Linked DNA regions of Hoeflea algicola. The protein of the gene in region 2 interacts with the protein of the main gene of each other region in a pairwise test. Links are inferred from orthologs where the notes say so. Each region holds a gene or a part of one and is shown on either strand. Other genes may lie near its edges. The genes, in order: dnaE, dnaQ and dnaN.

Evidence for each region.
Region 1: the proteins of dnaQ (region 2) and dnaE interact in binary tests that used the Escherichia coli proteins (3 or more experiments, as listed by UniProt). The link is inferred for Hoeflea algicola from one-to-one orthologs.
Region 3: the proteins of dnaQ (region 2) and dnaN interact in binary tests that used the Escherichia coli proteins (3 or more experiments, as listed by UniProt). The link is inferred for Hoeflea algicola from one-to-one orthologs.

What each region holds. Positions count from the first base shown.
Region 1 is NZ_JAOVZR010000001.1:384,449-391,908, reverse strand. What follows is about bases 1-4,077. They hold dnaE (DNA polymerase III subunit alpha), read right to left. Parts: upstream 3,759-4,077; coding sequence 201-3,758; downstream 1-200. Other genes in these bases: OEG84_RS01980 (DNA polymerase IV), read left to right, coding at 1-163. Outside these bases: DNA-binding protein HupB, read right to left, coding at 4,294-4,566; lon (endopeptidase La), read right to left, coding at 4,977-7,409. UniProt on the Escherichia coli protein: DNA polymerase III is a complex, multichain enzyme responsible for most of the replicative synthesis in bacteria. This DNA polymerase also exhibits 3' to 5' exonuclease activity. The alpha chain is the DNA polymerase catalytic subunit.
Region 2 is NZ_JAOVZR010000001.1:3,142,859-3,149,146, forward strand. The notes cover bases 1,124-4,028. They hold dnaQ (DNA polymerase III subunit epsilon), read left to right. Parts: upstream 1,124-2,176; coding sequence 2,177-2,881; downstream 2,882-4,028. Other genes in these bases: OEG84_RS15430 (shikimate dehydrogenase), read left to right, coding at 1,124-1,576; coaE (dephospho-CoA kinase), read left to right, coding at 1,573-2,166; secB (protein-export chaperone SecB), read right to left, coding at 2,955-3,470; OEG84_RS15450 (FxsA family protein), read right to left, coding at 3,553-4,028. Also shown: OEG84_RS15420 (pyruvate, water dikinase regulatory protein), read left to right, coding at 1-95; OEG84_RS15425 (Maf-like protein), read left to right, coding at 133-726; more of OEG84_RS15430, read left to right, coding at 719-1,123; more of OEG84_RS15450, read right to left, coding at 4,029-4,089; OEG84_RS15455 (Tim44/TimA family putative adaptor protein), read left to right, coding at 4,222-4,926; mltA (murein transglycosylase A), read left to right, coding at 4,926-6,059; OEG84_RS15465 (Smr/MutS family protein), read left to right, coding at 6,049-6,288. UniProt on the Escherichia coli protein: DNA polymerase III is a complex, multichain enzyme responsible for most of the replicative synthesis in bacteria. The epsilon subunit contain the editing function and is a proofreading 3'-5' exonuclease.
Region 3 is NZ_JAOVZR010000001.1:3,631,281-3,637,495, reverse strand. The notes cover bases 3,237-6,068. They hold dnaN (DNA polymerase III subunit beta), read left to right. Parts: upstream 3,237-4,009; coding sequence 4,010-5,128; downstream 5,129-6,068. Other genes in these bases: recF (DNA replication/repair protein RecF), read left to right, coding at 5,191-6,068; dnaA (chromosomal replication initiator protein DnaA), read left to right, coding at 3,237-3,789. Outside these bases: mutM (bifunctional DNA-formamidopyrimidine glycosylase/DNA-(apurinic or apyrimidinic site) lyase), read left to right, coding at 1-172; OEG84_RS17715 (enoyl-CoA hydratase), read left to right, coding at 204-977; rpsT (30S ribosomal protein S20), read left to right, coding at 1,196-1,462; more of dnaA, read left to right, coding at 2,242-3,236; more of recF, read left to right, coding at 6,069-6,215. UniProt on the Escherichia coli protein: Confers DNA tethering and processivity to DNA polymerases and other proteins. Acts as a clamp, forming a ring around DNA (a reaction catalyzed by the clamp-loading complex) which diffuses in an ATP-independent manner freely and bidirectionally along dsDNA.

The DNA.
Region 1 (7,460 bases), 2.8 Mb from region 2 along the record:
GGCGCGCGCCGACCCGCCGGATCTGGTGGACCCCGCCGCCGCGCGCCGGGCGGTGGCGGAAAGCGCCATCGACAAGGTCCGGCAAAAATTCGGCCGCGACATTTTGGAGACCGGTTATACCTTCGGAACCTCGCGCAAGACCAAGCAGGCCGAAGAGGATTAGCTCAGAGAGCGGCTCCAAGCAGCGAAAGCCGCCGACATTAAACCAGCTCGACGTCAAGCACACCGGGCGCCGCCTTCAGCGCGGAAGCCAATTGCGGTGTGAGCTTGTAGCGGTCCGGCAACGTAACTTCGATTTCTCGACGACCGTCATCCTTGATCATGACGAAAGACACCTGCCCTTCACCGCGCGATTTCAACTGGGTCGAGACCGAATTGAGCGGCTTTGCATCACGCATGTAAACCCTGAGTGCGGACTGGCCGCGCGCGGCCCGATCTTCGAGCGAGTCGGCCGTCTGGATGCGCAGACCGATGCCTTCGGGACGCTCCTCGGCAGTGACGGTGATGACGATCGACTTACCCGGTTCGAGCAACTCGCGGTAAAGCGCCAAGCCTTCGGAAAACAGCACTGCCTCGTACTGGCCGGAACTGTCGGAGAACGCCACAATGCCCATCTTGTTGCCGGTGCGGGTCTTGCGTTCCTGCTTGCTGGTGACAGTGCCCGCCAGCCGCCCCGCGGTGGCGCCGGCCTTGACCGAGACCGAAAAGTCGGCCCAGGTCTGCACCCGCATCTTGGCCAACAGATCATTATAGGAATCAAGTGGATGGGCTGACAGATAGAAGCCCAGCGACTGATATTCGCGGTGCAGTTTCTCTGCCGCCAGCCAGGGCATCGTTGCCGGCAGGTGGATGGTTTCAATGTTTTCGGCAGCGCCTGAGCCGAACATATCGCTCTGCCCGCTGATACGGTTTTCCTGCGCGCGCTGGGCGAAGCCGAGAATGCGGTCAAGGCCGGCGACGAGGATGGCCCGGTCATGGCCGAAACAATCGAGCGCGCCGGCGGTAATCAGGCTTTCAAGCACCCGCCGGTTGACCTGGCGCGGATCGATCCGCAGGCAGAAATCCTCCAGCGTGGCAAACGGCGCGTCGCCGCGGACTTCGACGATGTGTTCAACGGCGGCATCGCCCACACCCTTGATTGCCGCCAACGCATAATAGATCCGGTTTTCGCCGGTCTCGAAATGCCGGAAGCTGGTCTGCACCGATGGCGGCACCACCTCGATGCCAAGCCGTTTGGCGTCCTGGCGGAAATCGTTGATCTTGTCAGTGTTCGACATATCCAGCGTCATCGAGGCAGCCAGAAATTCGACCGGGTAATGGGCTTTCAGGTAGGCCGTCTGATAGGAAACAATGCCGTAGGCTGCGGCGTGAGACTTGTTGAAGCCGTAATTGGCGAATTTCGCGAGAAGATCGAAGATCAGATTGGCCTGCGGCTTGGACACATCGCGTTCGACGGCACCATCGACGAAGCGGGCGCGCTGCTTGTCCATTTCCGCCTGGATCTTCTTGCCCATGGCACGGCGCAGAAGGTCGGCTTCTCCAAGCGAGTAGCCTGCCAACACCTGGGCGATCTGCATCACCTGTTCCTGATAGACGATCACGCCCTGGGTTTCGGCCAGCAGCCCGTCGATCTTGGGATGGATCGAGGCCAGTTCCTCCTCGCCATGCTTGCGCGCATTGTAGACCGGGATGTTTTCCATCGGGCCGGGACGATAGAGCGCGACCAGCGCAATGATGTCCTCGATCCTGTCGGGGCGCATGCCAATCAGCGCCTTGCGCATGCCCGCCGATTCCACCTGGAACACGCCGACCGTCTCGCCGCGTGACAGCATCTCGTAGGTCGGCTTGTCATCAAGCGGCAAGGCTTCGAGATCGATGGTGATGTTGCGCTTGGCGATAAACCCGACTGCCGTCTTCAGCACAGTCAGGGTCTTGAGGCCGAGAAAGTCGAACTTGACCAGGCCGGCCTGCTCGACCCATTTCATGTTGAACTGGGTGACCGGCATGTCGGAACGCGGATCGCGGTACATCGGCACCAATTGCGACAGCGGCCGGTCGCCAATGACGATGCCGGCGGCGTGGGTGGAGGCGTGGCGGTACAACCCCTCGAGCTTCTGGGCGATATCGAGCAGGCGCCCGACGGCGGGTTCCTTGTCGACTTCCTCGGCGAACCGCGGCTCTTCCTCTATTGCCTTGCCCAACGGCGTCGGGTTGGCGGGATTGTTGGGCACCAGCTTGCAGATCCGGTCGACCAGACCATAGGGCATTTCCAGCACCCGGCCGACATCGCGCAACGCCGCGCGCGCCTGAAGGCTTCCGAACGTGATGATCTGCCCAACCTGCTCTCGGCCATATTTCTTCTGCACATAGCGGATCACCTCTTCGCGGCGATCCTGGCAGAAGTCGATGTCAAAGTCGGGCATCGACACACGGGCGGGGTTGAGAAAACGTTCGAACAGCAGCGAAAAACGCAGTGGATCGACATCGGTGATAGTCAGCGCGTAGGCGACCAATGAGCCCGCACCGGAACCACGACCGGGTCCCACCGGAATGCCCTGATCCTTGGCCCATTTGATGAAGTCGGCCACGATCAGGAAGTAGCCGGGAAACTTCATGTTCTCGATGATGTCGAGCTCGATCTGCAACCGTTCGCGATAATCCTCGATGGTGTAGCCATCGGCCATCCCGACCCGCGTCAGACGCCGTTCCAGCCCCTCGATCGACTGCCGCCGCAGTTCTGCTGCTTCTGCGGCAAGCGCAGCTTCGGGGTTCCCATGATCGGCACCGGTGAAATGCGGTAGAATCGGCGCACGGGTCTCGACAATCGCCGCACAGCGGCGGGCGATTTCCACCGTGTTGGCCAGCGCTTCGGGGGCATCGGAAAAGATCGCCATCATTTCAGCGCGGGATTTCAGGCAGTGGTCGACACTCAGGCGCGGCCGACGGTCGTCCGACATGACGGCGTTGTGGGCGACCGCCATCAGCGCGTCATGGGCCTCAAAATCGTCCGGTCCGGGAAAAAATGCCTCGTTGGTGGCAACCAGCGGCACCTCGCATTGATACGCAAGCGCGATCATCGTCGCCTCAAGTCCGCGATCATAGCCTTTCTGGCGCTGCAATTCGAGGTAAAGCCGATCGCCAAAAAGCGCCTTGAGGCGTTCAAGCCTGTCCCTGGCCTTGTCGGGATGCCCCTCGCGCATCGCCTGGTTGACCGGCCCGCCATCGGCGCCGGTGAGCGCGATCAGGCCTTCGGCGCCCTCTTCCAGCCAGGAAATGGTGATATGCGGGCGCTCAACGCTGTCGCCTTCGAGATAGGCGCGGCTGACCAGCGCCACCAGACGGTCGTAGCCGGCAGCGGTGGCGGCGTAGAGGACAATCGCAGGTGATTTTTGCAGGTGGTCGCGGTGAGACCGGCGATCACCCTGCTGGCCGTCCTCCATATCGATGTCGAGTTGACACCCGATCAGCGGCTGGATTCCGGCTTCCATGGCCTTAACCGAAAATTCAAGCGCGCCAAACAAATTGTTGGTGTCGGTAATTGCCAGTGCCGGCTGCTGATCGGCAACGGCGCGTTTGATCAGCGTCTTGATCGGCAATGCGCCTTCAAGCAGCGAATAGGCCGAGTGCACCCGCAAATGCACGAAGCCCGGCCAAGTGCCGGTCTCGCCGAGCTCAACATCATCGGCCCCATGGCGCGTCGATTTGGCCCCCGCGGCCAGATTGGCGAGCATTTTCGCCGCCTTGTTTTCCCGTGCCATGGATATCCCCTGCTGAACGGCCGCGGCATCTGCACCTTTTTGGGCGCACCACAGACTCAAGCAGCAATTGTGAGGACCCGGACTCGAAAGTCCAGAGCAGGAGCAAGCAAAACCGGCGCTTCACACAGGCACGGGCACGCGTACCTCAAAACGGAAACAGAGAACCCGCGTGGGATAATTGGCCATGCGGGACCCGGATCACCTCAAGTACGCCCGCAGGCGCCAGCTTGAGTGACCGGGTTGGCACCAACAATGGCGGCCTAAAACGCCATTACAACGACGGCAAAACTTGCAACAAACAGAGACATGGAAACGAAGGCGGCGAGATCGCGGGCAAATGCAGTCATGATCAACTCCTGTGTATTCGCTTTATGTTTCTATCTTGTTCTATATCTGTTCCGCTGTCAAGCACCGCACGAATGCCGTCACCGCGAAGAGCCCGCAGCGGAAAGCCGCCCGCGGACCGGGTCTGCACGAAAAAGCCCGGAGGATTTCTCCCCCGGGCTTTTCATTCAATCAATCGAATGGATGCGGCTTAGTTGCACGCGTCCTTGAGGCCCTTGCCGGCCGAGAATTTCGGCACGTTGCGAGCCGGAATATCGACTTCCTTGCCGGTCTGCGGGTTGCGGCCCTTGGAGGCTTCGCGGCGCGACACGGTGAAGTTGCCAAAGCCGATCAGGCGGACGTCGCCGCCATTCTTGAGCTCACCGGTGATGGTTTCGAAAACCGCCTCGACTGCCGATGTTGCGTCACCCTTGCTGATGCCCGACTTCTCGGCAACTGAGGCCACGAGTTCGTTCTTGTTCATTTTCCGTCCCTTTCTGGCGTAATGTCGACTCAATGTGTTCGATGGCGTGATCCTACGCATCTCGCGGTATCGCGCAACAAAACTCCTTGCAAACGAACGGTTTTCAGCGGTTTTCACAGGGCTTCACACAGAAAACTGACTGAACGCCCCGTGCCTGACCGCCCAGTTGCCCGGTTTGGCTGTATTGCAACGACTCCAGTGTTCGCTACCGGCGGTGGGAGCCTACCCAAATTGCATTGCAATCCTCCGGGGCCATTACCAGCAGACAATTACCGCCGGACGGCTCTCGCCGGTCAGGCAGCGGCAAACGCAAAAGCGCCGCGCATTGAAGCCAACGCGCGGCGCTTTCATGGTTCAAGATGAGGCAAGCAGGATGACGCTTGAATCAACCGATCCGGGCGCCACCACCATCAATGGGCGATTGCAGTGCCGCTCTCATCAACGGTCTCAGCGACAATCGGCGCTTCAGGCTTGGCGTCAGGATCCCAGGTGATCGCCTCGGGCATGCGCACAAGCGCGTGGCGCAGCACGTCACCCATCTTGGCGACCGGGATGATCTCCAGGCCGTTTTTCACATTGTCCGGGATCTCGGGCAGATCCTTGGCATTGTCCTCGGGAATCATCACCGTCTTGATGCCGCCCCGCAGGGCTGCCAGCAGTTTTTCCTTGAGGCCGCCAATCGGCAGAATTCGTCCACGCAGTGTGATTTCGCCGGTCATGGCGACATCACGGCGTACCGGAATCTTGGTCATGATCGACACAATAGCAGTTGCCATTCCCACACCGGCCGAGGGACCGTCCTTCGGGGTAGCCCCTTCGGGTACGTGGACGTGGATATCGCGCTTGTCGAACAATGGCGGCTCAATGCCGAAATCAACCGCACGCGAGCGGACATAGGAGGCCGCCGCCGAAATCGATTCCTTCATCACGTCGCGCAGATTGCCGGTGACGGTCATCTTGCCTTTGCCCGGCATCATCACGCCTTCGATGGTCAACAACTCGCCGCCCACTTCGGTCCAGGCCAGCCCGGTAACCACGCCAACCTGATCGTCGGTCTCGGCTTCGCCATAGCGGAACCGCGGCACCCCGAGATAGTCGGCAAGATTGTCCTCGGTGATCTTGACCGACTTGACGCCGGTTCTCAGAATCTCTGTGACCGCCTTGCGCGACAGCTTCATCAATTCGCGTTCGAAATTACGTACGCCTGCTTCCCGCGTATAGGTGCGGACAATCTGCAGCAGCGCGCCGTCGGTGATTTCGAATTCTTCCGGACGCAGCGCGTGATCGCGCACTGCCTTGGACAGAAGATGCCGGCGGGCGATCTGCTGCTTCTCATCCTCGGTGTACCCGGCGATGCGGATGATCTCCATCCGGTCCATCAACGGTGCCGGGATGTTGAGCGTATTGGCCGTGGTGATGAACATCACGTTGGACAAATCGTACTCAACTTCGAGATAGTGATCCATGAAGGTCGAGTTCTGTTCCGGATCAAGCACCTCAAGCAGCGCAGAAGACGGGTCGCCACGGAAATCCTGACCCATCTTGTCGATCTCGTCGAGCAGGAACAACGGGTTGGTTTTCTTCGCCTTCTTCATCGACTGGACGACCTTGCCGGGCATCGAACCGATATAAGTGCGGCGGTGACCGCGAATTTCGGCCTCGTCACGCACACCGCCAAGCGCCATGCGGACGTATTCGCGGCCGGTTGCCTTGGCGATCGACTTGGCGAGGGAGGTTTTGCCGACGCCGGGAGGTCCGACGAGGCAGAGGATCGGCCCCTTGAGCTTGGATGAGCGCGCCTGCACGGCGAGATACTCGATGATCCGCTCCTTGACCTTCTCAAGGCCATAGTGATCCTCCTCGAGCGCCTTTTCGGCGGCAGCAAGATCGATCTTGACCCGAGATTTTTTGCCCCAGGGCAAACCCAGCAACCAATCGAGATAGTTCCGCACCACCGTGGCTTCTGCCGACATCGGGCTCATCTGCTTGAGTTTCTTGAACTCGGCATCGGCCTTTTCGCGGGCTTCCTTGGACAGCTTGGTCTTGGCGATCCGCTGTTCGATCTCGGTCATCTCGTCGCGGCCGTCCTCGCCGTCGCCGAGTTCCTTCTGGATCGCCTTCATCTGTTCGTTGAGATAATACTCGCGCTGGGTCTTCTCCATCTGCCGCTTGACGCGGGAGCGGATGCGCTTTTCCACCTGCAGAACAGAAATCTCGCCTTCCATGAAGCCGAGCGCCTTTTCCAGCCGGCCCTTGACCGAAACCGTCGAGAGCATGTCCTGCTTTTCGGTGATCTTGATCGACAGATGCGAAGCCACCGTGTCAGCGAGCTTGGAGTAATCGTCAATCTGGCTTGCTGCGCCCACAACTTCGGGCGAGATCTTCTTGTTCAGCTTGACGTAATTTTCGAACTCGGAGACCACGGAGCGCGACAGTGCCTCGATTTCCACCGGGTCTTCATCGGGCTCGGCAAGCTCGACGGCATGGGCCTCGTAATAGTCGACCCGATCAGTGTAATTGACGATCTCGGCGCGGGCGCGGCCTTCGACCAGAACCTTTACAGTCCCGTCGGGCAATTTGAGCAACTGCAGCACATTGGCGATGGTGCCGATCTGATAGATCCCTGCGGGATCCGGATCATCATCACCGGCATTGATCTGGGTGGCCAGCATGATCTGCTTGTCCGATCCCATCACTTCCTCAAGCGCCAGGATCGATTTCTCGCGACCGACGAACAATGGTACGATCATATGCGGAAATACAACGATGTCGCGCAGCGGAAGAACGGGATAGACCCCGGCATCTTCCGGCGTCTGTGAGGGGCTCACGATTTTGTCCGGCATGTCATTTCCTTTCATGACCCTTTTGTCAGGGCCGATTGGCAACGCAGGACG
Region 2 (6,288 bases):
GCGAACGGCACAACTGGCCGGTGATTGACGTCAGCCGCCGCTCGATCGAGGAAACCGCCGCGGCAATCCTTGCCTTGCGGCCTAAGTGGCACTAGTTCCGGTGACCCGGCAAGACATATTGAAGGAGTGCCCATGACACCCGATCTCATCCTAGCATCGGCAAGCCCTTTCAGGAAAACACTGTTGCAGAACGCCGGCCTGACTTTCGTTTCGGAATCGGCGCAAATTGATGAACGCGCCGTTGAAGAGACGGTGCAAGGTCTGGACGCTGAAGATCTGGCGACAATTCTGGCTGAAGCCAAGGCGCAGGATGTGTCCAGTCGTCATCCCGGCGCCATCGTCATTGGTTCCGATCAGACGCTGTCGCTTGACGGTGAAATCTTCCACAAGCCTGAAAACATGGATCAGGCCCGGCGCCGGCTGCTCAAGCTTTCTGGTCGCACCCATTTGCTCAACAGCGCGGTGGCGTTGGCAAGGGATGGTGAAACTCTCTGGCGTCATGTTTCCGTTGCGCGAATGACGATGCGCCAGCTCGACCCGGGCTTTGTTGGTCGTCATCTCGCCAATGTCGGAGACCGCGCCCTGTCGTCGGTCGGCGCCTACCAGTTTGAAGGCGAGGGTATCCAGTTGTTCGAGCGCATCGAAGGTGATTATTTCGCCATCATCGGTCTGCCGCTGCTGCCGCTACTAGCCCAATTGCGTGAATTGGCAATCATCGATGGTTGATGTCGCAATGAATGCACCGCGCGCCTTTGTTATCGGCGATCCCATCAGCCATTCGCGTTCGCCACTGATCCACCGCTACTGGCTGGCAAATGCTGGAATTGCTGGTAGTTATGATCCGGTAGAAGTTAAACCGAAAGATCTTCCGGAGTTCGTGGCCCGTCTGAAGGATGGTGCTGCGGGTATTGCCGGCGGTAATGTCACCCTTCCTCATAAGCAGGCCATCGCCGAACTGGTCGATACAACTGACGAAACCGCGCGACAGATCGGTGCCGTCAATACGGTCTGGCTCGAAGATGGAAAATTAAAGGCCACCAACACCGATTCGCACGGTTTTGCCGCCAATCTCGATGCCAGCGCACTCGGCTGGGACAAGGCCCAATCGGCGCTGGTTCTGGGCGCCGGCGGGGCCAGCCGGGCCATCATTCATGCGCTTCTGGCGCGCGGCTTCGGTTCGGTGCGGATCGTCAACCGAACCCAATCCCGTGCCCGTGAATTGGCCGAACGGTTCGGCCCGCGCGTTTCCGCGCATGCCATGGAGGATCTTCCGGATCTCCTCATCGGAACCGGCCTGTTCGTCAACACCACTTCATTGGGCATGGGCGGAACCACGGTTCCCGAACTCGATTTCACAGCCATGGCATCGGGCGCGCTGGTAACCGATATCGTCTATGTGCCGCTGCAAACGCCGATTCTGAAAATGGCGACGGCTCAGGGTCTTGCCACTGTCGATGGGCTCGGCATGCTGTTGCATCAGGCCGTGCCCGGTTTTGAGAAATGGTTTGGAATCAGGCCCGAAGTCACCACCGAACTTCGGCAATTGGTAATTGCCGACATGGAGCAGCACGCATGATCGTCATTGGCCTGACCGGTTCGATCGGCATGGGAAAATCAACCACCGCCGAAATGTTCAGCGATGCCGGTATTCCGGTAATCAGCGCCGACGAGATCGTTCATGAGCTTTACCGCGGCGAAGCAGTGCAGCCTATTGAAGCCGCTTTCCCGGGAGCAACGGTTGATGGTGCGGTTGATCGCGAGGCGTTGTCGCGCACGCTTCTTGCCGATCCGGCCGGTTTTAAAAGGCTTGAAGCCATTATTCACCCGCTGGTGCGCGCCCGCGAGCAGGCCTTTGTCGATCAGGCCCGGGCGGACGGCCATGCCATGGTGCTGGTCGACATTCCGCTGCTTTACGAAACCGGGGCCGAAAACCGGGTCGATGTGGTTGTTGTCGTCACCTGCGATGCCGATATCCAGCGCCAGCGCGTCATGGCGCGGCCAGGGATGACGGTCGAAAAATTCGAGGCTGTCCTGGCGCGACAGGTGCCGGATGCGGAAAAACGCGCGCGCGCCGATCATATTATCGATACCGGCCAGGGGCTGGAACCGGCCCGGCGCCAGGTCGCCGACATTATTGCGGCGCTCGGCGCCAGCAAACAGGGGTAGGGCAAGCGGCATGCGTGAAATCGTCTTCGATACTGAAACCACCGGCCTCGACAACAAGGCTGACCGGATCATTGAAATCGGCTGCATCGAGCTCGACAACCAGTTTCCGACTGGACGGTCGCTGCATCTCTTCATCAATCCCGCCGGCCGCAAGGTGCACCCCGATGCGCTTGCCGTTCACGGCATCACCGATGCCTTTTTGGCCGACAAGCCGGCGTTCTCCGAGGTTGCAGAAAAAATCATCGCGTTTTTCGATGGCGCCCGTTATGTCGCTCACAACGCCAATTTCGACATGGGATTTCTTAATTCGGAGTTTCAGCGGATCGACCTGCCCGCAGTGGATCCCGACCGGGTCGTTGATACGCTGGCGCTGGCGCGCCGACGCCATCCGATGGGCCCCAACAGCCTCGATGCGCTCTGTCGCCGTTATGGAATCGACAATTCGCATCGGACCAAGCACGGCGCGCTGCTCGACGCCGAACTGCTGACGGATGTCTATATCGAGATGCTGGGCGGTCGCCAGGCGGCCCTTGGGTTGTCGGATGTCGAAGATGCCAATGTTGTCGAGACCACCGAGCATATGGTGATCGAGATCGGCCACCGCCCGAGCCCGCTGCCCGAGCGCCTGACCGTGGTCGACCTCGAGGCTCATTCCAGACTGGTTGCCCGTATCGGCGAAAATGCACTTTGGCTGAAAACGCCCGGCGATGGGTGATTGTTGAAACAGGCAGGTTTGACATAAAAAAAGCCGCCCGGAGGCGGCTTTTCCATATTTGAAAATCTGTGGCTCAGTTGACCTGAGGAGTCGCGACCTTCGCCTTGGTCTGCTCTTCGGCCATGCGCTGTTGAAACATCTGCGCAAAATCGATCGGATCGACCAGCAGCGGCGGGAAACCGCCATTGCGCGTAGCGTCGGCAACGATCTGCCGGGCAAACGGGAACAGGATGCGCGGGCATTCGATGAACAGCAGCGGCAGCATGTGCTCCTGCGGGAAACCCACGACCCGGAATACGCCGCCGTAAACCAGCTCGACAGCGAACACGACCGTATCGCCGCTCTTTGCTTCGGCGTTCATGGTCAACAGCACATCGAATTCGGTCTCGCCCAGCGGATTGGCGTTGACGTTGACGTTGATGTTGATAATCGGTGCCTTCTCGCGCGGTCCAAGCGATTTCGGCGCGCCCGGATTTTCAAACGACAAGTCCTTCACATACTGTGCCAGAACATTAAGCGTCGGCGCTTCGCCGTTGGCCTTTGCCTCGCCTGCGGCGGCGCCGCTTGTGCCGGTAGTGTCCTTTGCCATGTGGCCTTTTCCCATTCTTTCGTCCGCCAAGGCGGTTTTCCGGTAAATTGTTCGCGCTTGGGCTAGCATTTCGTCACAAAGCTTACAACCCGTTTGCGCCGCCCTTGCCGTTCCTGCGATGGTCCGACAGCCTGTCGGTGTCGCCATTGCCGGGTGAATTGCCCGGCTGACGCTCATATTCGTCGGCGTCGAGATCGACCACGCCGTCTGGTGTTCGCGGCCCACCATGCGGCCCGGAACTGAAGCCGCTGCTCATGGTCTGAACCACGACCCGGTTCTTGACCAGTCGCCACACCCCGTCGCGGATAGCCGGGACAAACAGCAGAAAGCCCAGCGAATCAGTGACGAAACCAGGCGTCAGCAGCAGCACGCCTGCCACCAGCAGCATCACGCCATGCACCAGTTCGCGTCCGGGAACCCGGTTGGCACGCATTTCCGAGTTGATGCGATTGAATAGCCCGATCCCCTGCCAGCGAAGCAGAAAGCTGCCGACCACGGCCGTCAGCAGCACCATGCCAAGTGTGGCCCAAACCCCTATCTGGCCGCCAATGACGACAAAGGCGGCGATCTCGGCCAGCGGTATGGCGAGAAGCAAAAACGGGATCAGGGAGAAGCGCATAGAGAGGTTTCCGAGCTTGATGCCGGGTCAGGATTGCCGCCCGCATGAAATAGAATGCCACAACCCTTTGATTGATTGGCCCGGGGGCATTATATGCATCCTTACCGATGATGAAACCGAAAGAAGGCGGGAATGGGTTCCTTTGATTTTGTGACGTTCTTCTTTTTTGTGGCGGCGGTGATAATTTTCATCCAGCTGCGTTCGGTGCTTGGCAAGCGCACTGGCAGCGAACGCCCGCCGCGCGAGCAGACGGCCCGCCGTGAACAGGCAGGCACTGAAGGCGGAATGGACGATCCGAAAGTGGTTACGCTTCCCCGCCGCGGCCGGGAAAATGTCGAACCGGACATGTTTGCCGCAGTTGATGCTTATGCTGAACCGGGTACTGAGCTCAACGAGGGACTGCGCGAGGTGGTCACCGCCGATCCGTCGTTTACGCCTCAGGAGTTCGTCGGTGGCGCTACCATGGCTTACGAGATGATCGTCTCGGCCTATGCCGACGGTGATCGCAAGGCGCTGAAGGGCTTGTTGTCGCGCGAGGTCTTCGACGGCTTTGTTGCCGCCATCGATGAACGCGAAGCTCGTGGCGAGACGGTGCGGTCGAATTTCGTGGGCATCGAGAAGGCCAACATCATCCAGGCCGAGATGAAGGGGACGGAAGCCAATATCACCCTGCGCATCATCAGCCAGCTGATTTCGGCGACGCTCGACAAGGACGACAAGGTGATCGAAGGCGATCTGGTTGACGTTACCGATGTCAATGATGTCTGGACCTTCTCCCGCGACACACGGTCGAAGGATCCGAACTGGCGTCTGATCGCGACGGAAGCTGATCAGTAATGAATGTGTCGCTTCGGCGGGAAGAATTCGCATCGCTGCCCGGTTGGGCAGACGATGCGCCCGCCGCAGCCCTTGCCGCCTTTTGCCGTTCCGCCCGACATGTTGCCGAAAACGGTCCCTACAAGACCGGCTCGCTGGGCATTTCCCACGAAGAATTCAAGCCGGCTTATGATGCTGCACTCGGCTTGCAGGCGGCTGAATCCGGCTTAGCACCCGCCAGCGAGGCTCGGGCCTTCTTTGAAAAATGGTTCCGCCCGGTAAAAATTGATATTGATGACGGTGCTGGGTTCGTAACCGGCTATTATGAGCCGGAACTGGAAGTCACAGCGACAGCCGATTCCGACCATGCTTTCCCGTTTTTGCGCAAACCCGACAACCTGGTGAAGGTGCCGGATCCTGACGATCCGCCGGTGGGGATCCCCGACGGCTATGCGTTCATGCTTGAGCAGAACGGCGAGGTCGGTGTCTGCCCGGACCGGCAGGCCATCGAGACTGGAGCTTTCCGCGGCCTGGGGCTCGAGATCGCCTGGGCTGGCTCGCGCGCGGACGTTTTCTTTGCCCATGTTCAGGGCTGCGCCCGTCTTGCCTTTCCCGATGGCCGCAACCGTCGAATCACCTATGCCGCCAAGAGCGGTCACCCCTTCACCGGTATCGGCGGATTGTTGGTCGAGCGCGGCGAGATTGCCGCGAACGACATTTCAATGGCTACGATCCGGCAGTGGCTTGCTGCCAATCCGCAGCACGCCGATCAACTGATGTGGCAAAACCGTTCTTTCATTTTCTTTCGCGAGGCTGATGTCGATGACCCGCGGCTTGGCCCGGTGGCTGCCGCCAAGGTGCCGCTTGAGCCGGGACGGTCGCTGGCCGTTGACCGGCATATCCATACCTTCGGAACACCTTTTTTCATCAATGCGCCGGATCTGGCTGATTTTGACGCCGACCGGCCGTTTGCGCGGCTGATGATCGCCCAGGACACCGGCACCGCAATCGTTGGTGCGACGCGCGGCGATCTTTTTGCCGGATCGGGGCCGATGGCTGGCGACAAGGCGGGCGCCATCAGGAACAAGGCGGCTTTCACCCTGCTGGCGCCAGTCGGATCTCAATGTGCGCGGCGGGCCGGTCATGAAAGATGACAAGCGCAAGCTCAGTCACGAAGACCGGATAATCTGGGCGCAGGTGGCCCGGACCGTTGAGGCCTTCCCCGGCAAGAGCGTTGAGGGAGACGACTGGTTTGCCGTCGAAACACCGCAGCCCAAGGCCATGCGCCCGGATAAACCCGCACCACCCGCACGCCCTGAGATGCCGCGCAAGCTTCAACCCGCGCCCCGGCCAAAGGTTCAGCCGATCGAGCAGCCGGTGGTT
Region 3 (6,215 bases), 490 kb from region 2 along the record:
GCTGCGCGACCACATCCAGACTGACGGAACGATGGGCTACTTCCAGCACGGATTTTCAGTCTACGACCGTGAGGGAAAGGCTTGCCCCCGGCCCGGCTGTGGCGATACGGTCCGCCGGATCGTGCAAGGTGGCCGCTCGACATTCCTGTGCCCGCGCTGCCAGAAGCACTGATCCCGCAATCGGGTGGAAAAGGAGAGACGCGATGGCGCTCAAGACACTGAAGACAGAAACACGTGGCCGGGTGGCCATCGTCACCCTCAACCGGCCCGACGCGCTCAATGCGCTCAATTCCGAGCTACTGGGCGAACTGCGCGAGACGCTCGCCCATTTCAGCGCCGACGACAAAATCGGTGCGATCGTGCTGACCGGCTCGGAAAAGGCTTTTGCCGCCGGCGCCGACATCAAGGAAATGCAGCCCAAGGATTATGTCAGCGCCTATCTCGAGGACCTGTTCGAGGGATGGAGTGCCGTCTCCAATACTCGCAAGCCGCTGATTGCCGCAGTGGCCGGCTATGCGCTGGGCGGTGGCTGCGAGCTCGCCATGATGTGCGATTTCATTATCGCCGCCGACACCGCCAAGTTCGGCCAGCCGGAAATCACCCTGGGCATTATCCCCGGCATGGGCGGCACCCAGCGGCTTACCCGCGCGGTGGGCAAGGCCAAGGCCATGGATCTGTGCCTGACCGGACGGATGATGGACGCCGAGGAAGCTGAGCGCTCCGGCCTGGTGGCGCGCGTGGTGCCGGCCGACGAATTGCTGGCCACGGCAATGAAGGCTGCAGAAAAGATCGCCGGCTTCTCGCTGCCGGTGGCCATGATGGTCAAGGAATCGGTCAACCGGGCTGACGAGGTGACACTTGCCGAGGGCCTGCGGTTTGAACGGCGGCTGTTTCATTCGCTGTTTGCAACGGAAGACCAGAAGGAAGGCATGGGCGCCTTCATCGACAAGCGCAAGGCTCAGTTCAAGCATCGCTGAGCCACCAGCGCCGGGAAGCCTATCGCTTTCCGGCGCGACACAGGCAGGTCTGAGCCATTTTCGCGTTGACGAAGACCGCGATTACCGGTATAGGCCCGCCATCGAATGGCAGCTTTCGAGGTTGCCGTGGTTTTTTCGCATTCCGGACTTTAAAGCGACAAGCCCTGCAAGGGGCGCTTTTCGGGCGGACTGACGCTAGTGACAACTGAGAGGCATTCATGGCCAATACAACTTCGGCGAAAAAGGCGACCCGCAAGATTGCCCGCCGCACTGACACCAACAAGGCGCGGCGCTCACGGGTTCGCGGTTTCCTTCGCACCGTTGAGGAAGCCATCAGCGCCGGCGACAAGACCGCCGCTGCAGAAGCTCTGAAGGCAGCACAGCCCGAGCTGATGCGCGCCGCCGGCAAGGGCGTATTTCACGCCAATACGGCATCACGCAAGGTTTCCCGACTGGCCAGCCGGGTGAAGGCAATTTCTGCCTAATCCAGCCAGATAAATCGTTAGTCGACTAAAAGCCCGGACCGTCCGGGCTTTTTTGTTTTTGTCGACAAGGACTTGCGCACCTGACCGCAAACCGCCAATTGGGCATCGTCACGGTTCCGTCACGTTCGCATCGATTATCGTTGTTTTTCAGTATGTTACGAGAGGTACTAGAATCTCGCTCGCAGACTGGAAAAAGAATCAGCGAGACTCCTGTCAAGTCCAAGATTTAGCTATTCACCGATTCCTGACCGGTCTGAAAAACCACAAAGCCGCGAAAAGGCAATGAATCCAATCGCCTGTTCCTGGAGGCCCTCGGCGGCCTTTTTTTGACCTTTTCGAGTCAAGCCCCAATGTGTGAATTATTCGTAAATAAGCTGCTTGATCTGCCCGTCTCATCCTGCCTAAATGCAATCAACAAGGGGCGCGGAACCCGGCGGTTCCAGGATGCGATGCTGCATCATTAGCAGTTGACTTTCCACCCCGTCCCTTGGTGCCCGGTTCTCTTATCGGGCCAACCCAAAAAAACTTCCGGTTGTATCGGCTTGTGGCCGTGCGGGGAGCTTTGACTGGCGAAACCCCAGTTTCGTCAGAACGAAGAAGACATGTCCTGATTGGCGTTACGAGGCCGCCGCGGGACCAAAACGAAGGAGATCGCCAGGCGGGGGACAACCGCAGCGAACGAGACGGAAGGAAGCGGGCAAGTCTCGCTTCATACAGGGGGCCGGAATGATTCCGGTCTTGATGCGGCAACAGGGGTTACGGCGGCGATGCAAGCACACATGATGACGACGCAAAAAGCGGCACAATGGGGCGACAACAAGAACAGTGCCCAACCGCTTGGCGGCGATGTTTGCCCGACGGCGAAAGAAGGGGCGGACATGAACAAGAGCAACGAGGCATTCGACCGGGTGACGGCGCGGTTGAAGGCACAGGTCGGACCTGAGGTTTTTACCAGCTGGTTCGGTCGACTGAAACTTCAGTCAGCTTCCAAGAGCGTGGTGAGGCTGTCGGTACCGACTGCATTCCTGAAATCCTGGATCAACAACAAGTATCTCGACCAGATCAGCGCCCTGTTCCAGGAAGAGGATCCGGGCATCCTTAAGGTGGAAATCGTGGTCCGGTCAGCGACCCGCGCCCACCGTGGCAGCGATGCACCGGCAGTAACCACCCGGGTTCAGGTCGAGGCGGCTCCGGCGGCAGCCCGCAAGGAACAAGCGGTTTCGTTCAAGAGCGTGAACGCCCATTTTTCAGCGCAATCGAAGGGTCAGCATGCGGCCAATGCGGTGATCGGCTCGCCGCTCGATCCGCGCTGCACATTCGACAGCTATGTCGAGGGCTCATCCAACCGGGTGGCGCTGGCAGCGGCCAAGACGATTGCCGAGGCCGGCACCGGCGCGGTGCGGTTCAACCCGCTGTTCATCCATTCCAATGTCGGACTGGGCAAGACCCATCTTCTGCAGGCGGTTGCCGCTGCGGCAAGCAGCCATGCCCGCAATCCACGGGTGGTGTATCTGACTGCGGAATATTTCATGTGGCGTTTCGCCACCGCGATCCGCGACAATGACGCGCTGTCATTCAAGGAATCACTGCGCAATATCGACCTGTTGGTGATCGACGACATGCAGTTCCTGCAGGGCAAGTCGATCCAGCATGAATTCTGCCATCTGCTCAACATGCTGCTCGATTCAGCCCGCCAGGTGGTGGTGGCTGCGGACCGGGCGCCATGGGAGCTGGAATCGCTTGATCCGCGGGTTCGCTCGCGGCTGCAGGGCGGCGTGGCGATCGAGATCGAGGCGCCTGCCTACGAGATGCGACTGGAAATGCTGCGCCAACGGCTTGCCGCGGCGCAGGCTGAGGATGCCACACTCGACATCAGCGAGGAGATCCTCGCCCATGTCGCCCAGAACATCACCTCAAGCGGGCGGGAGCTTGAGGGGGCGTTCAACCAGCTCCTGTTCCGGCTCAGCTTCGAGCCCAACCTGTCGATCGAGCGGGTGGACCAGTTGCTGGGCCACCTGGTCAATGCGGGCGAGCCGAAGCGGGTGCGTATCGAGGACATCCAGCGGGTGGTTTCGCGCCATTACAACGTCACACGACAGGAACTGGTGTCGGACCGACGCACCCGGGTTATCGTCAAGCCGCGGCAGATTGCCATGTACCTGGCCAAGACGATGACGCCGCGCTCGTTTCCGGAAATCGGTCGTCGGTTCGGCGGTCGCGACCACACCACGGTGCTGCATGCGGTGCGCAAGATCGAGGAACTGATCAATGGCGATACCAAGTTGGGCCATGAGATCGAGCTGCTGAAGCGGCTGATCATCGAATAGACAGGGGCGCAAGCTCCTTATCCCCAGAATCCCGGCCCGGGTGGCATGACCCGGGCCGGTTTTTGTTGCATGACAGGGGCATAATCTGCCATTTTGCCGGCCCAGGCCGGACGCGCGTCGCGTCGATTCACTGTGCCTGATCCTAGGCATAAGCCTGACAAGACAGAATTGACCGGCCCGCGCCGCCAGCGCTGGCCCCAAGCCAAGCGGTAACCAGATCATGCGTGTCACACTCGAGCGTTCCAACCTTCTGAAATCGCTGAACCACGTTCACCGCGTGGTCGAGCGTCGCAACACCATTCCGATCCTGTCGAATGTGCTGCTCAAGGCCGAGGGCGCGACGCTGGACATGAAAGCCACCGACCTAGATCTGGAAATCACCGAGGCGACGTCGGCGATGGTCGAACAGGCGGGTTCAACCACGGTGCCGGCACACCTGCTATACGACATCGTTCGCAAGCTGTCGGACGGTTCGGAAGTGCTGCTGGCAACCAATCCGGACGATGCCTCGATGACGGTGGCCTCGGGTCGCTCGAAATTTTCGCTGCAGTGCCTGCCGGAATCGGATTTCCCCGATCTTACCGCCGGCGCTTTCAGCCACACTTTCCGGCTGCCGGCGACGCAGCTGAAGATGCTGATCGACCGCACCCAGTTCGCGATTTCGACAGAAGAAACGCGCTACTACCTCAACGGCATCTATATTCACACGATCGAAAATGACGGAGCGCTGAAGCTGCGTACGGTTGCTACCGACGGGCACCGGCTGGCGCGCGCCGATGTCGACGCGCCCGCGGGCTCGGAAGGCATGCCCGGCATCATCATTCCGCGCAAGACTGTCGGCGAACTCCAGAAGCTGGTCGACAATCCCGACTTGACGGTGACGGTCGAGGTATCCGACGCCAAGATCCGCTTTACCATCGGCTCGGTGGTGCTGACCTCGAAACTGATCGACGGCACCTTCCCCGATTACCAGCGGGTGATCCCGACCGGCAACGACAAGGAATTGACGGTCGATTGCCAGAGTTTTGCGCAGGCTGTCGACCGGGTGTCGACGATCTCCTCGGAGCGCGGGCGCGCGGTCAAGCTGGCGATTGCCGACGGGCAATTGACGCTGACCGTCAACAACCCCGATTCGGGTAGCGCAACGGAAGAACTGGCTGTGGGCTATGATCGCGATCCGTTGGAAATCGGTTTCAACGCCAAATACCTGCTCGACATCACCAATCAGCTGTCAGGCACCGACGCGGTGTTCATGCTTGCCGATCCGGGCTCACCGACACTGGTGCGCGACACCGCCGGCGACGACGCATTGTATGTGCTGATGCCGATGCGCGTGTAGCGCCCTTGCCCTCCAATTCGGGAACCGGCCGGCTGCCGCGGCGCGGCTGAGCGGAGACAGGCATGGCCCCGAAAGTGCACATCGAGCGACTGAAGCTCAGCGGCTTTCGCAATTATTCGAGCCTGTCGCTGACGCTTGACGCCCGCCATGTGGTGCTCGTGGGCGATAATGGTGCGGGCAAGACCAACCTGATGGAAGCCGTGTCGCTGCTGACCCCAGGCCGGGGCCTGCGCCGCGCCGCCTATGGCGACATGATCATGGCCGGGTCGGCGCCTGGCGCCGGGTTCAGTGTTTTTGCGGGCCTCGAGGGCATGGCCGGGCCGGTCGACATCGGTACCGGGGTGGAGGGCGGCGAGGATTCCAGCTCCCGCAAGGTGCGGCTCAACGGTGCGCCGGCGCGTGCGACCGACGAATTGCTCGAACATTTGCGGCTGTTGTGGCTGACACCGGCGATGGACGGCCTATTCACCGGGGCTGCGGGCGACCGGCGACGGTTCCTGGACCGGCTGGTGCTGTCGGTGGACCCGACCCATGGCAGCCGGGCGCTCAATTACGAACGCGCCATGCGCGGCCGCAACCGGCTGTTGTCGGAGGGCCGGAGCGATCCGACCTGGCTTGACGGGGTGGAGACGCAGATGGCCGAGCTCGGTGTGGCGATGGCGATGGCACGGCGCGAGGTGGTGAGCCTGTTGTCGAACCTGATCGAAAGCAACGCCGCGCACAGCGCGTTTCCCGCCGCCGCAGTCCGGCTGGAAGGGTTTCTGGAGGACAGGGCGCTGCAATCGGCCAGCGACATGGAAGCAATGTTCCTTGAACAGCTAAAAACCGGGCGCAACCGTGACGCGGCCGCCGGACGAACCTTGTCAGGCCCGCACCGGATGGACCTGGTGGTCGAACACCGGGCCAAGGCGATGCCGGCAGCGCTCTCGTCGACGGGTGAGCAGAAGGCGCTGCTGATCGGCATCATCCTCGGTCACGCCCAACTGGTGGCCAGCATGACCGGGCACGCGCCGGTGCTGCTGCTCGACGAGATCGCCGCCCATCTTGACGAAGGCCGCCGGGCGGCGTTGTTTGATCTGGTCGAGGC